4 regions of the Paenibacillus sp. FSL K6-2862 genome follow, and region 1 is predicted to be linked to each of the others. Evidence: riboswitches for the same ligand, from Rfam matches in the RefSeq annotation. Region 1 holds a riboswitch; each other region holds the start of a gene.
What was found. A riboswitch is a leader RNA that binds a small molecule or an ion and turns the genes downstream of it on or off. The one in region 1 is predicted to bind cyclic di-AMP.

Region 1 (2,199 bases):
TATTTTGGAACATAGGAGCCATAGACATGATTAGTGATGCAGAACTGGATGCACTGCGCTTATCGGGTGAAAAAGTAAGAGTGGTACGGGATGGTTTGGAGTCCAACGATGTAACAGGGATTGTCGTTGCATGGGATGGGGAACAGGTGCTTATCCGTCGCCAGAACAGACGTGTGGTCAAGCTGGACCGTAGTTATCGCTATCAGCTCTTTAGCGAACCGCGCCAAAGTCCGGCTGAATGAATAGAGCCGCTCTGGAGACGGATGCATGGAATTACCATGGAGGGTTTGGCATACTTCTGCCACTCGGGAGAGAAGATAGGTACAGCGAGAATTCGTAAACTTATCAGCCGAGAGGATGTGCGGGTAGCCATGACATTGATGAATGATAAGGTACATGCCTACAAGGATCAGATTGGAGAATTAAGCGATGTATTGCCTGGCGTAGTCAAAGCGTATCACGAATTTACGGGTGAATGTTTCCAGTCAGGTGCCATTGATGCCAAAACCAAGCAGCTGATTGCCCTCGGCATTGGATTGTTTGCCAATAACGAAGTATGCACGTTTTACCATGTAGAAGAGGCCCGTGCGAAGGGCGCAACCGATCAGGAGATTATGGAGACCGTTGCGGTAGCCGGAGCGGTAGGCGGCGGTCACGCACTGTCTCAAGGTGCAATGCGTGTGCAAAAAGCATTGCACTAGGTTTTTCCTGCAAGTGAGTCTGAATAACAAGACAGCAAAACAGGCTCTGGAATGATCCAGAGCCTGTTTTTTGTCCAACTTATATTTTTCCAAGCATCTTGTTATACATAAACTGTCCAGTCACCCGTCGTGCTGTTACATAACGGTCACTGAAGTATGGATTCGACATTTTGGTGATGCTGACACCTTTACTGCTGGAAGCATGAGCGAATTGTCCGCCCCCGATGTATACGCCCGTATGCGAAATGCCGCTACCTGAAGTGTTGAAGAATACCATGTCACCTGTGCGCAGATTGGCTTTGGATACCGGAGTACCCGCCTTGGCCTGTTGCTGTGAAGTGCGTGGCAATTCAATGCTATATTTTTGGAAGATATATCTCATAAATCCAGAGCAATCAAACCCGGCCAGCGTTGTGCCGCCCCACTTGTAAGGTATTCCAGTCATGTTGTTAACGACGGTGTTAATACTGCTCGCCTCAGTGCTTGCTGCACCAGATGTAAATAGAACGGCTGCGCCAAAAATAGAAATGATCAGTTTTTTCAAAATCAATGTTCTCCCTTCGATGCCTACGGAGTTAGCTAAGGGTTCGGTAGAAGGTTCCCTATATTTCCTATGTATAAGAATAATTCACCCAAAATGGTTCCCCCGTTTTCAAACATGAAACTCGGCAAATGAATAATTAATATTTTGTAACCTTTTGAAACTATATTGCATAAATGCGTAATTGTCAAACCTTTCTTCCTCCTGCAATGTTAACGGAATTCAAGACTTTTTGTGGAAAGTAGTAGTTCTCCATGTTTATTTATGATGACAAAAACGTAATTTGTGTTTCATCAGCACATAAATTGGACAAATAAGTAAATTGGAGTAGTAGAGTAGAGCAAGGTTCATTCTCAACAGGGAAAGGCAGGTTTCGACCAGATTTTATAACTTTCGGTTATCGTAGTCTTATACTAATCATTTAACTGTTGACACGTTAAATTTCACATGATATATTATTTCTTGTCGCCGCGATAGATTATCTCGGAGATATGCCATATGCGGTCGTGGCGGAATTGGCAGACGCGCACGGTTCAGGTCCGTGTGGGCTAACCCCCCGTGGAGGTTCGAGTCCTCTCGACCGCATCATAAGAAGAAAAGGTTTCTCGTTAGGCTAGCGCCTGCGGGAAACCTTTTTTTATTTCTTTTTTATGTGACCAAAACCACGATACACACATCGTTACTTAAACAACGTCCTCTGAATCGATCTGATGGCAGCAGTTCACTTGCAAAATCTCCGGTGTAAGGGGAGAAATGCCTGTTCTATGGTTGTTGTACCCCTGCTTTCACGGTGAAATGTACGCAAAATTCCGAATTGTACCTATCCTGAGCATAATACATCCACTATTCTTTTCACGTAAGGAAAGCGCTATCATTATGGATTTGAATTCACTATTTCAGAGGGGGTAGGGATGATTTGAAGCGAATGGGTAAACGGATGGCGATGGTTTTTGTGGT
Region 2 (2,199 bases), 1.9 Mb from region 1:
TGATAGACGTTAGACAACTATACAAATCCTACGATAAAAACGAAGTACTTAAAGGCATAGATGTCACGATTGGCAAGGGCGAGGTCGTTGTTGTAATTGGTCCTTCAGGATCAGGCAAAAGTACTTTCCTTCGCTGTCTTAACTTGTTGGAGCAGCCTACTTCAGGTGAAATTAATTTCGAAGGCGTATCGATCACAGATCCCAAACACAACATTAATGCAACCCGGGAAAAAATGGGGATGGTGTTCCAGCACTTTAATCTGTTTCCGCATAAAACCGTGGAGCAAAACATTACCATTGCCCCGATTAAAGTCAAAAAGCAATCTGCACAGGAAGCCAAGCAGATCGCCACAGACTTGCTCAAAACCGTTGGGTTATTGGATAAAAAAGATGCTTATCCGAGTCAGCTGTCTGGTGGACAGAAGCAGCGGATTGCCATTGCCAGAGCGCTTGCGATGCAGCCGCATGTGATGCTGTTTGACGAGCCAACGTCTGCACTTGACCCGGAAATGGTTGGTGAAGTACTCGACGTTATGAAACGCCTGGCTGAAGGCGGCATGACGATGGTTATTGTTACCCACGAAATGGGCTTTGCCCGTGAAGTGGGTGATCGCATCATCTTTATGGATGGCGGTGTAATTGTGGAAGAGGGCACACCGGATGAAGTATTTGGTCAACCTAAGAATCCACGTACACGTGACTTCCTCGGTAAAGTCTTGTCATAACCTTTGAGCATGATCCAGTCAGTGAACCGGATTAAATAGAACGAACAAAAAAAGAAATCAAACAACCTTGCTCACGTCACGTTAGCAGGGTTTTTTTTTTGATTGTGGATAAGTATCCAGTGTCGTAAAAGTAACGTTTCTGTCATCGTTCCAGAGCTGCTTGATCGCTCTTTAACAAGAAAAATCCTTATTTCTAAAGCCGCATAATGTGTTGTTCAATACAGTTGGTAACATTTACTACGGACCTTGGTTACAAAATTGTGATATATTGTTCCTGCCGAAACTTCCTGAGGAGGAAGTGTGGAGGATGTAATGATGCAGACCGTGGGGGGAAGTTTGAAACGCACGCTGCTTGGGGTGAATTAGGGATACATAACGCAAGACGAATGTAACAGAGACCTATAGGGTGGTTTCCTCCATCCGAATCCGACAACTAACTTCGCAGGCACAATGAGGGAGGAAGACCATGATTAAGAAGAGAACTATAGCCAAAACAGCAACAGCCCTATTGACAGCAGCAATGCTCATTCAGGCCGTTCCAGCTCACGCTGATTCTGTTCACGTGGCCAAAGAGGGGGATACCTTCTATACCTTATCGAAACAATATGGAGTTGGACTGAACACACTGGTTAAAGCAAACAGTGATATTTCACCTTACAACATTTATGGTGGTTTGAAAATTACGATTCCTGGAAAAGCAAACACAGCCTCAGCTGCTCCAGCTGCGAAGAGCTCTACAGGTGCAAAGACGATTACGACCGCTAGCCTTGATGTAAATGCTGACGATAAAGTCGTTGAGGCCTGGGGCAAAACGTTTGATTATAGTAAGTCCATTGATGTGAAAGCAACAGCATACTCTGCAGCCGCTTCCGAAAATGGTGGATGGGGTGCTGTTGATTACTTCGGTAATCCACTTGAACTCGGCACGATTGCAGTAGACCCTAGTGTCATCCCACTGGGTACAAAGGTTCTTGTTACGGGTCACTCCCATCCGGGGCTGCCTAAGCAGGCATTTGTGGCTACTGCCCGGGATGTCGGTGGAGCGATCAAAGGGAAACGAATTGACATTTTCATTCCTGGGAGCCAGAAGTCTGTGAGTACCTTTGGTTTTCAGGACGTTGAACTTTATATCTTGAAATAAGTATCAGTGCTACAAAAGGGTGCCTTTATTACACGATGAACGCGTAATAAGGGTACCCTTTGTCTTTATTAAAACGCGCAAGATTGTTAATTCATAACTTATGTGTTTCCTCTACTAAGCCGAGTATTATTTGCTTTTTGGCAATTGCAGCATCTCGTCCAAAGTCACCAGATTGAAGCCCCTGCATCGCAGTTCATCTATAATCTCCGGAAGTGCTCCAATGGTACCGGACAGATTGGAGCCCACGCCTCCGCCCGCATGTTGAAGAATGATGGAGCCTGGTTTGACTGCAGATAAGACATTCTGCTTCACTTGTTCTTTGCTAAGGCCTTT
Region 3 (2,199 bases), 2.2 Mb from region 1:
GATCGGACTAGCTCGTGAACTTAACATGCCGATTGTCATTCATAATCGCGACGCTCATGAGGATATTGTCAAAATTTTGCGCGAGGAAAAGGCTGGAGAAGTCGGGGGTGTGATGCACTCGTTCTCTGGAAGCTGGGAAACGGCAAAACTCTGTCTGGATCTAGGGTTCCATCTATCCTTCGGGGGACCAATCACGTTCAAAAACGCCAAGCAGCCAAAAGAGGTACTGGCGAAGGTGCCAATGGACCGATTTTTCATCGAAACTGACTCCCCATATCTTACACCACATCCTTATCGTGGAAAACGAAACGAAACAGCGCATGTACGTCTGGTTGCAGAAGCAGCTGCCGAAATTAAAGGCATTTCGGTAGAGGAAATTGCTGCAATAACGACCAAAAATGCCATGGAACGATTTGGGATTCGTTAAAAAACGAAGCAAATGCGGTGAAAAAGAGAGGTAGACGGAGCGAATTTGCTTTTTGATCCAAATAAATGAAGAATATTACAATATTTTAACCAAATATTTAGAAAAACGTACTTGAACAACGCTTTACAACATGCATCGAAACAGGATATCATCTTTTCAGTGAATTGTTGTGAGGAAAATTGGACAGATGTTCGGGGGATGAACAAAGGGACACTTTCCGATGACACAACAATACTTTTCATGAACCGATCTCGCTGAGTCTCCGTTAACGGAGAGCGGGGGAACCAATAGGGCTTAAACATCAGTGTAAGCAGCTGATGCGCATCGTTTCGCTGACCCAAAAGCAGCGGATGCACTTGCGAAGCGCTATTTGATTTCTTCTTTGGGTCTCGGGGTGAATTCAAGGGCATCCGCCATGAGCGGGTGACCGGAGATAGGGCGGCTCTCTTTCGCCCGAACCCGACAGCTAACCTCGCAAGCGGAAAAAGAGAGGCAACCTCGTGCATGAATTTCCGATATTCAAAATCATTCGGAAGCCACGAAAGAGTTCCTCTTACACTCTTTCTTTGGCTTTTTTGTTTTTGAATAAAAGAAATAAGGTCATCATACGGTAAGAATTCAGGTGGTGACATCATGTTGCGAAGAGTGGTTCATGGTGCAGAGCCGGTCATTGAGATATCGATCAGTTCTGTAGAAAATTTGGTATAGTCGCGTCAAAGACATCATGCATTAACTTTAGACGGCGAGGCTATGAAGGAGGACGGAGAAGTGGGCACATTCCAACCAGAAGAGACCCATGAGTCACGATCATCCAGTAAGTCTTACGCGTTGCGGTGGAAGCATGAGAACATGCGTCAAATGGCACTGATCGCTATTTTCTCAATCGCGCTTACAATCATGATCTTGTTAGTCGTTTACGGTCAAGCCGGGAAACAAATTTCGCTGGTTATTGATGGCAAAGCTCAAGCGGTAGAGACTCGTACAGGAATGCTTCAAGAAATGCTGGAGGAGCAATCAATCACAGTCAGCCCCCATGATGAGGTATCCATGCCTTTGAACGGGGCAATCGCAGATGGAGACCGCATAGTTATTGAGCGGGCCGTTCCAGTCAACATTACGGCAGACGGAGACACCAAGACTCTGTATACAACCGATTCATCGGTAGAAGATGCAATTCAGAAATCTGGAATTGAAGTTGCCAGTGAGGATAAGGTTTATCCTGCGCTCGCAACACCAATCAAGGCAGATATGAAAATTCGCGTAGTGCGTGTAACAAAGCGTACAGTGGAAGTGGAACAGCCGATTGCGTACAAAGTAATCAAAACGGCTGACCCTAGCTTGTACAAAGGTGACAATCGCGTCATCGTAAACGGCAAAGAAGGTACACTTGTACAGCATATCGAAAAGGTGTTTCAGGATGGAGAGTTAGTCTCCAAAAAGATGGTGGGCAAATCGGTATCGACCAACCGTGTAGATAAAGTTATTGCTGTCGGAACCAAAGCAAAACCAGTTGTGAAGCAGCCGGAGATTCAGACGGTATCGGCCCAAACCTCCACAGCAAAGAAAGAAACGACAACGAACTCGAAGAAAACCGCTGCATCAGGCAGCAAAGTGATTACCGTCTCAGGCACTTCTTTTAAATATTCCAAAGTACTTAAAAATGTATCGATGACCGCGTACTCTTCTGAGGAGCCTGGCATTGGTACAAAAACAGCTTCCGGTACCCGGGTAACTGAAGGACGGACCATTGCGGTCGATCCAAAAGTGATTCC
Region 4 (2,199 bases), 2.1 Mb from region 1:
TCAGCTAGTATGGGGTTACTTCATCTATAAAATGGTGCAATCGGCAGTTATTCCCTTGCTGCTGCGCTATCCGGACCCTGACGCCGGGGAGCTGAGTACCATTTTATTCAAAATGGAAAGCCAGCTCAGTCTGTCTACCCATCCCGAGGTGCATCGTTATTTATGGATACTTGGGGCCATGCTCCTGCTCCGCATGCTGATTACCCCTCTCATTCAGGCAGGGCTACTCTATTCATTACAACACTTCAATCATACAGAAGAACGTATTCCTTTTATACGTGGGATCAAGGCACTGTGGAAACCGATGATGCTGCTTCATTTCATTAAAACGCTATTATTACTGCTGCCTGCGTACTGGCTGATCCCCAAGCTGTATAGTATCTTTCTGGATGGATTCCACTCGCTGCAGCTGCTGCTGCCAGGCATTCCATATGTAGCCGGATGGATCGTGTATGGATGGATCGTACATCATGCTTTGTTATATATGCAGTTTGGCGCCACAGCACCCGAGAGTCAGGGCGGGGTAAAAGGTACATTTCTCGGTCTATTGCTCGCCTTGCGTCATATCATTTCTCTCATTGGTATCGCAGTGGTTCTGGGAGGAATTCATCTGCTCATCTTCGGTGCCTTCACATCTGCGTCGTGGTTCCTGACAGGTCTCATCGGTCTGATCCTGCAACAAACCTATCCGCTCGCCAGATGTTTGTTGGATATATGGAAGATATGTGCTCATTTCCGCCTGTGGCAGTCCAAGTCCTCCAAAGGTTAAAAAGTGTAATGAACCGCTCAAAAATTGTTACCATCTTCATGTAAACTTGTGTCAATGTTTACGCTTCAAAAAAGCAAACCTCAACCTTTCCCCGTCAAAGGTCGAGGTTTTTTTTGCTAATTTTCTTGTTAAACGTTGCCAAAGCTTTACTCCTCTGTTACAATAATCGCAGTGAGTTTTTAGTAACAACTTTGTAATCTTTACCTTATGAATTGTAACTACTTAAAATTAAATCGTCATTTCTTGATTTCGCAGGTGCACAACTAGCATAGCCAAATTCCTGGCACCTGGGAAGCGGGGGAACCAGTTATGGGTGAATTGATCTTGCTACAGAGGGATCATAGGGGACCTTCAACCGAATCCTTAAGCTAACCTCGCAGGCGTTGGAAGGGGTATATCTCTTGTTCAAAAAGAAATTAACAGCAGCTGTCCTTAGCTTAACATTCGCACTATCGCTTGGAGCAGGCAGCGCATTCGCAGATTCAAAAATGGATAAAGTAATTGATTCAGCAATGGGAACTACATACAAAAGTGGTGGAACAACGCTTAACGGCTTTGACTGCTCTGGATTCACACGGTATGTATTCGAAAAGCTGGGCATCGATTTGGCTCGTCAATCCAGTTCCCAATTCGACATGGGTGACTCGGTATCCCGCATGGAAATGAGACCAGGCGATCTGGTATTCTTCAATACAACGGGTAAAGGGGTTTCACACGTAGGGATTTTCGTGGGTGAAGGTAAGTTTGCACACTCCTCGTCTTCCAAAGGAGTTACCATTAGTTCTTTGAGTGAGAACTACTGGGCCAACCGCTATGTTGGCGCTAAACGGATTATGAGCACGGACGCATATGAGTCACTGGCCCTCGACTAGGGACAAGCTGAGCAACATCATACTGTAACGAAGCATAAATCAACCGCCCGGTACATTCTCCGCAGGAATGTATCCGGCGGTTTTTTTGTGCTTGTTCGTCCATGCCCTTATGATGTTTTTACCCATCCTACTATAATATAAACGAAATTCCAGAAACTTTTGTTTCACTTTTTTTCAAGGGAGCAAAACCTTGCCAAATACCCTCCTCTTTTGTAGAGTAAAATCAGGATTAAATATGAAATGACATATGTTATAAACGATTAGCGTATGACTAGAAGTAGCTTGTTCACAATGAAAGGAGCGTGCAGTGGTGTGGATGAAGCTTCTGTAACGTTTCACGTTGTGCCGATGCAAGAAGAACATGCAGCATTGATCTGCAGCTGGATATATGAACCACCCTATAACATCTATACCTGGCTGCCCTGGGAACAGATGAAGGCGCTGGAGGTTGAATTCGGGGACGAGCAGCTTCGAAAAGAGCAATATGCTGTTGTACTCGGAGAGCAGGACCAACTTTGCGGATTCGTTCAATTCTTTCCTCTTGAAGGCGTGACGCGC

Region 2: it holds a riboswitch for cyclic di-AMP, as region 1 does, so the genes downstream of both, MHB82_RS18365 (3D domain-containing protein) here and MHB82_RS10335 (C40 family peptidase) in region 1, are expected to answer to the same signal.
Region 3: it holds a riboswitch for cyclic di-AMP, as region 1 does, so the genes downstream of both, MHB82_RS00145 (3D domain-containing protein) here and MHB82_RS10335 (C40 family peptidase) in region 1, are expected to answer to the same signal.
Region 4: it holds a riboswitch for cyclic di-AMP, as region 1 does, so the genes downstream of both, MHB82_RS00515 (C40 family peptidase) here and MHB82_RS10335 (C40 family peptidase) in region 1, are expected to answer to the same signal.

The regions. Positions count from the first base shown of each region.
Region 1 is NZ_JBBOSN010000001.1:2,198,323-2,200,521, forward strand. It holds gene MHB82_RS10325 (hypothetical protein) at 27-242, shown strand; gene MHB82_RS10330 (carboxymuconolactone decarboxylase family protein) at 372-701, shown strand; gene MHB82_RS10335 (C40 family peptidase) at 781-1,245, opposite strand; cyclic di-AMP (ydaO/yuaA leader) riboswitch at 1,251-1,382, opposite strand; tRNA gene MHB82_RS10340 (tRNA-Leu) at 1,743-1,827, shown strand; gene MHB82_RS10345 (X2-like carbohydrate binding domain-containing protein) at 2,168-2,199, shown strand, end outside.
Region 2 is NZ_JBBOSN010000001.1:4,102,028-4,104,226, reverse strand. It holds gene MHB82_RS18370 (amino acid ABC transporter ATP-binding protein) at 1-725, shown strand, start outside; gene MHB82_RS18375 (ABC transporter substrate-binding protein/permease) at 1-13, shown strand, start outside; cyclic di-AMP (ydaO/yuaA leader) riboswitch at 991-1,189, shown strand; gene MHB82_RS18365 (3D domain-containing protein) at 1,192-1,866, shown strand; gene MHB82_RS18360 (polysaccharide deacetylase family protein) at 1,993-2,199, opposite strand, start outside.
Region 3 is NZ_JBBOSN010000001.1:31,629-33,827, forward strand. It holds gene MHB82_RS00140 (TatD family hydrolase) at 1-427, shown strand, start outside; cyclic di-AMP (ydaO/yuaA leader) riboswitch at 670-924, shown strand; gene MHB82_RS00145 (3D domain-containing protein) at 1,196-2,199, shown strand, end outside.
Region 4 is NZ_JBBOSN010000001.1:108,255-110,453, reverse strand. It holds gene MHB82_RS00520 (hypothetical protein) at 1-769, shown strand, start outside; cyclic di-AMP (ydaO/yuaA leader) riboswitch at 1,030-1,167, shown strand; gene MHB82_RS00515 (C40 family peptidase) at 1,171-1,641, shown strand; gene MHB82_RS00510 (GNAT family N-acetyltransferase) at 1,933-2,199, shown strand, end outside.